2 regions of the Bacillus sp. BC05(2025) genome follow, and region 2 is predicted to be linked to the other one. Evidence: riboswitches for the same ligand, from Rfam matches in the RefSeq annotation. Region 2 holds a riboswitch; the other holds the start of a gene.
The links. A riboswitch is a leader RNA that binds a small molecule or an ion and turns the genes downstream of it on or off. The one in region 2 is predicted to bind thiamine pyrophosphate.
Positions count from the first base shown of each region.

Region 1: another riboswitch for thiamine pyrophosphate. It lies ahead of thiM (hydroxyethylthiazole kinase); the one in region 2 lies ahead of tenA (thiaminase II).

Region 1 covers NZ_JBWYRA010000009.1:100,974-104,409, reverse strand. Annotated here, with positions in the region: gene topB (DNA topoisomerase III) at 1-1,745, opposite strand, end outside; TPP riboswitch at 2,014-2,123, shown strand; gene thiM (hydroxyethylthiazole kinase) at 2,196-3,002, shown strand; gene thiE (thiamine phosphate synthase) at 3,019-3,436, shown strand, end outside.
Region 2 covers NZ_JBWYRA010000002.1:906,291-909,726, forward strand. Annotated here, with positions in the region: gene ACZ76X_RS10565 (ABC transporter permease) at 1-345, opposite strand, end outside; gene ACZ76X_RS10570 (ABC transporter ATP-binding protein) at 345-1,094, opposite strand; gene tenA (thiaminase II) at 1,063-1,758, opposite strand; TPP riboswitch at 1,841-1,944, opposite strand; TPP riboswitch at 2,005-2,117, opposite strand; gene ACZ76X_RS10580 (SH3 domain-containing protein) at 2,387-3,436, shown strand, end outside.

The DNA of each region.
Region 1 (3,436 bases), on a different contig from region 2:
AACATTTCTTTTTTTAGTTTACCTTTTGCGATAGCCTCGAGCTTTTGTTCCCACTCACCAGTAAGGGTAGGTGATTTTAACTCTTCTGGCACTAAATCAAGTAGCTGACGGCCTTTTGAAGTAATGTGAATATCTTTACCACGTTTTTCAATTAAGAATGAATTGAATAGCTTGTCGATAATATCGGCGCGTGTCGCTACAGTACCTAATCCACCAGTTGATTTTAACGTATCAGCAAGTTGTTTATTTTGCGTATCCATATATTTTGTAGGATTTTCCATTGCTGAAAGTAAAGTTGCCTCGTTAAAACGTGCAGGTGCTTTCGTTTGGCCTGATGTTTGCATAATTAACTTTACAGTTAATGTGTCGCCTTTTTCAATGCGAGGTAGAAGTTGCTCTTTTACGTCATCTGTTACATCATCATCTTCAAAGCGATTTTCGTATACTTCCTTCCAGCCGGCATGTAAAATTGTTTTTCCGCGTGCAATGAACGTTTCATTGCCAACTTTTGTGCGTAACGTTAGTTGTTCGTATTCGAATGCTGGGAATAAAACGGCTAAGAAACGTTTGACAACTAAATCATAAATTTTACGTTCTTTATCTGTGAAGGCAGAGAAATTAACGTATCCTTCTGTCGGAATAATTGCGTGATGATCGCTTACTTTACTATCATCAACAAATGATTTATTAGCCTTGATAGGCTTTTGTAATACTTTATGTGCTAAAGGACGGTACTCTCCAACTCCGCACGCCTTTAGACGTTCTGGAAGTGTTCCAACAATATCAGATGAAATATAGCGTGAATCTGTACGAGGGTATGTTAGCACTTTATGTTGCTCATACAATTTCTGCATAATGTTTAATGTTTCTTTCGCAGAGTAACCGAACTTTTTATTTGCATCACGTTGTAATTCAGTTAAATCGTAAAGACCAGGAGAGAATGACTTCTTCTGTTTTTTATCAATTTCCACAACAGTAGCATTATGCTTATCTAAAACTTTTACAATATCATCAATTTTTTCTTTATTAAAACTACGGCTATTGCCGTTTGCATCTTGCCAAGTTAATTTTAACTTATCAGTTGTTTGCGCTTCGATACCGTAGTAAGTTTGAGCTTTGAAGTTCTTTATTTCATCTTCACGATTAGCGATCATAGCGACAGTAGGTGTTTGCACACGGCCGCAATTCAGCTGGGCATTAAAGCGAGTCGTTAAAGCGCGAGTCGCGTTAAGACCGATATACCAGTCAGCTTCTGAACGTGCAACTGCTGAAGCGTATAAATTGTCATATGCTTTACCTGGTTTTAAATTTGCAAAACCATCTTTAATTGCTTTATCAGTAACGGATGAAATCCATAGACGTTTAATTGGTTTGTTAATTCGAACCTTATCAATAATCCAACGAGCGACTAATTCTCCTTCACGCCCAGCGTCTGTTGCTACAATAATTTCATTTACATCTTTTCTAAGTAGCTGACTTTTTACAGCATTAAATTGTTTCCCAGTTTGTTTAATAACCGTTAATTTCAAACGCTCAGGTAGCATAGGTAAATCTTCTAAATTCCACTTTTTATATTTCACATCATAGCTTTCTGGATCTGCTAATGTAACAAGATGACCTAAAGCCCAAGTTACAATATATTTACTACCTTCAAGGTAACCATTTCCTTTTTTATCGCACTTCAGTACGCGAGCAATATCACGTGCAACGGAAGGCTTTTCAGCGATTACAACGCTTTTTGACATATTTAAAACATCCTTTCAAATTTCCATACGTTAACTATAGCATACATCTTCTTGAGATTCAGTTTCGCTCCAGATTTGAACGTTTTTTAATGGGATAACATCTGTTTGAAAGTGAATGATGGTGACAGAACATAATATGCACCATGATGAGACTGTGAGAAATAGATAGTTATTATGCGTATTGTTTTATTTGTTGCTTCTATATTGAATAGAAAAGTAAAGAACTTGTTATTTTACTAGAATAAGAGTAGACTTTGAAGTAGAAGAATACTAAACACATGGGAGTTTGTGGATGCAAACTGAGAGTATGACTAATCCGTCATTGACCATTTGAACCTGTTGGATAATGCCAGCGTAGGGAGAGTGTAAAAACACATGTTCAGGCACTTTGCGTACGCGCAAAGTGTCTTTTTGTGTATCTCCCATCACTATAGTTAGGAGATGAGAAGGATGAATATGAAAGAAATTAGTAAAGTAGTGGATTTGGTGAGAGAGTCTAATCCGCTCGTTCATAATATTACAAATGTTGTTGTCACAAATTTTACAGCTAACGGTTTGTTAGCGTTAGGAGCATCGCCTGTAATGGCATATGCAAAAGAAGAAGTAGCAGAAATGGCTAGCATTGCTGGGGCGCTTGTTTTGAACATGGGTACACTTCGTCCTGACGAGGTAGAAGCGATGTTACTTGCTGGTAAATCAGCAAATGTGAACAATGTACCAGTACTGTTTGATCCAGTTGGTGCAGGAGCAACATCGTATCGAACAGAAGTTGCGAGACATATTCCGGCTGAAATCGAGTTAGCAATTATTCGCGGAAATGCAGCTGAAATAGCGAACGTTATTAATGAGAGATGGGAAATTAAAGGAGTAGACGCTGGTGCTGGGAATGGCAATGTCGTAAGTATTGCAAAACAGGCAGCAGATGAACTAAATACAGTTGCGGTAATTACTGGAAAAGAAGATGTTGTTACAGATGGAGAGCGAACAATCCTTATTCAAAATGGTCACCCTATTTTAACGAAAGTTACGGGAACTGGTTGTTTACTAACTTCTGTAATAGGAGCATTTGTAGCGGTAGAAAAGGATTATGTAAAGGCGGCAGTAGCAGCATTAACATTTTATGGTGTAGCTGCGGAACTGGCAGCTGCCAAGACGGTGGAAAAAGGACCTGGTAGTTTCCAAATTGAATTTTTAAATCAGTTAGCGAATACTACTTCAGGTGATATAGAGAAGTATGGGAAGATTGAGGTTATATAATAAGGAGGGAAAATAAATGTCGCGTATTTCAAAGGCAGAAATGTCTAGGTTGTTATCAGTATATTTTATTATGGGAAGTAACAATTGTACGAAGGATCCACTGCAAGTATTGAGAGATGCACTTGAAGGCGGTATAACAATTTTTCAATTTCGTGAAAAGGGCGCAGGCGCTTTAACGGGAGAGAAACACATTTGTTTCGCAAAAGAACTACAAGCAATTTGTAAGGAGTACGGTGTACCGTTTATCGTAAATGATGATGTGGAGCTAGCTCTTGAGTTAGATGCAGATGGCGTACATGTTGGACAAGATGATGAAGGGATTACTTCTGTTCGTGAAAAAATGGGGGATAAAATTGTTGGTGTATCTACACATACAATTGAAGAAGCACGCTGGGCGATTGAAAACGGAGCTGATTATTTAGGTGTCGGCCCTA
Region 2 (3,436 bases):
TCCAAACCATAAAACGAAGAGCGGAGCAAGCGCTGTAATAGGAATCGTTTGTGAAGCCACTAATAATGGATAAAATGCTCTCTCCATCCAATTACTCGCGTTCATTAACATCGCTAGCCCTACCCCAAGTACGATAGAAATTGCCACACCTATTAAAACGACATATAATGTTGCCGGCAAATGAACCGTAAATAATATATCTTTTAGTTTCCATATCTTCATTACAATCGCAGACGGTGACGGTAAAATGTACATTTCATCTAAAATTCTTGCGCCTACTTCCCAAATGACAAGTAAAATACTAGAAAGTGTAAGGGCAGGTAATAGTTCCTTCAACCGTTTCATCATACGAGTACCTGCCTTTGTAACATACTAAGAAGCTCATCTTTAAGCGCTAACACTTCAGGCTTATATAAATCTTTTCTTGTTCGATTACAATCAAGCGGTACAATCCTCTCGGTTAAAGTAGTTATCGGTCGCTGCTCAACTACTAAAATTCGATTAGAAAGAAACAATGCTTCTTCCACATCATGAGTGATAAACAAAATTGTTTTTTCCCACTCTTTCCATTGTTCAAACAACCATTCTTGCAAAGATGCCTTCGTTAAAGCATCCAACGAGCTAAACGGTTCATCTAACAGCAATATCTCCCCGCCTGTTAATAAAGTTCGAATAAAGGATACACGTTGTCTCATACCACCAGATAAATCTTTCGGATATTTTGTCTCGTACCCTTGTAAGCCAAATTTATGTAGCAGTTCCTTCGCTTTTATTTGTGCTTCTTTCTTCTGTACACCTTGGCACTCTAACGGCAGGGCAGCATTCTCAATAATCGTTCTCCACGGCAGGAGCATATCTTTTTGGGGCATATACCCTACAGGATGGCTCTTTGTTTCTGTCAGCTCTATCTGTCCCGTACTTGCTTCTTCTAAACCTGTAATAAGGCGAAATAAAGTACTTTTCCCGCATCCACTCGGTCCGATAATACTTACAAACTCTTTATCTTGTATAGAAGCATTTAATTCCTTGATGATTGGTTTCTCATCATAATGAAAAGAAACATTATGAAACTGTAGTATGTTCTTGCTCCTCAAATCCCCACATCTCCTTACGGTAGGACATATCCCAGAATAAATATTCAAATCGACTGGAATATAGGAAAATCTCCTCTAATCGATCTAGCTCTTTTTCAGACTTTCCAACTGCCATTTCATTTAATAAATCGATTAACCAAACACAAAGGTTGCCATATTCTTCAGAACTATAGCCTTGAATCCACTCACCAAAAAACTCATGATCTCTTGCTCCAGGAATATCATTTAAACGCTTTCCAATTTCCCAGTAGCTCCACATACATGGCAGAAGTGCTGCTATTAATTCCGCAAGTGTGCCATTTTGAGATACAGACATCATGTAATTTGTATAAGCTAAATTTTTAGCAGATGGTTTTGCAGACTCTATCTCCTCTATAGAAATCCCAAGTCTTTTTGCATATTGTTTATGAATTGTCATTTCTCCATTTAATATCCCATCAATTTGTTCAGCAAATTTCCCCATTACTTGTGGATTCGTTGCCTTTACAACACCGATGGCATATAGCTTTGCATAATCTAACAAATATAAATAATCTTGAATAATGTAATACTGAAACTTATCTTTTTCTAACGTGCCATCCCCCATACCTACAACAAATGGATGATTATGACTCATCTCCCAAACTGGTTGTACAGTTTCTAATAATCTATCGCAAAATTTCATTTCCCTATCCCCTTCCGGTATATGTATATAAATAAAAAACCACTTCTAAATAAGAAGTGGTTACAACAAATAAAATTATAATTTATTCGTTGTTCCACTTCCCTTCGCTAGTATTACCTAGATCAGGTGTGATAAGGGTTAAGGATTATTCCTCTCTCAGCACAACAAGCACCCCTAGTGGTTTAAATATGAAATTTTTAAACAAAAAAGCCCCGTTTCTATACGCAAAGAAACGGGGACTTATTATTAGTGTCCGAAGTGCTTCCCTACGCTAGCATAATCTAGATCAGGTAATAAAAAGGATCAAAGACTTAAGGTCTTACTCTCAGCTGGCAACACCAGCTCTCCTAGCAAACTATAAAATTATCACTGTCAGTATAACACCGTAATAAGACATCATCAACTGTTTTAATTTTCTCAATTGTCAACAAAATAACGAAGCCATATAATACTTATATTCTATCTTAGAAATTATTATCCTAATGAATTGGATAAAAAGGAATCATTATCCTCAAAAAATTTATTTTTATATTGATTTCATATTACATTTATGTGAATAAACCCACTATATTATATCTTTATACTATAATAAAATTACAACTATACAACTAGAGGAGGTCTCTATTATATGAATATGAAAGCTACTGCTTTAACAGCAACTACTGTCGCAATTGCTTCTTTACTTCCTTCTATGGGAGAAACAAATGTACAAACAGCCAACGCTGAACAATTATCTAATGGGAAAACTGGATATGTAAAAGTTGATCAAGTAGCCTTACATACAAAAGATAACGCAAATAGCTCATCAATTGATACAATTCGCTTTAATACGAAAGTGAACATACTTGGAACAACTAATGGTTGGTATAAAGTATCTGTTAATAATAAAGTAGGTTACGTACAAAAAGATTCTATTCTACTAAAAAACAAACTTCAATCTAATAATCAATATATCGTTAATGCCAATGCATTAAACGTTCGTTCTGAACCTAATTTAGAATCTTCAATTTTAGATGTATTACCAAATGGGAAATTCGTTACCATTGAAGAAGAACAAGGCGAGTGGTATAAAATTTTACATAATGGCAAAACAGGTTATGTACAAAAAGCATTCGTTTCTAATGGTTCACAGGCTTTAGTGAAAGGCATCACAGTTCAAAATAATACGAAATACACAGTTGCAACACCTAAACTTAATGTACGTAGCAACGCTAGTACAAGTAGTGCACTACTTGGTTCATTACAAAATGGTACACAATTACAAGTAGTGGAAACTGTAGGAACTTGGTATAAAATTCGTTTTGGCACAGGATACGGATATGTCGCAAAACATTATGTGGTGCAAAACCAAACGCAATCACAAGCTCAAACAGCTCAACCTACTTCCATTCCAGCAGTTTTCAAATTCCCTACACAAGGAAAAATTAGCTCAACCTTTGATATGCGCTGGGAACAAATGCATTATGGTATAGATATCGCAGCTCCAGGTAATGTCTCTATCCAAGCGGCGGCGGCAGGTAAAGTTGTGAAATCATATTATTCAGCTAGCTATGGCAATGTTGTGTTCATCGCCCATCAAATAAATGGGAAATTATATACAACAGTCTATGCTCACATGAAAGATCGCACTGTACAAGCTGGTGATCAAGTACAAGCTGGACAATTAGTAGGTCATATG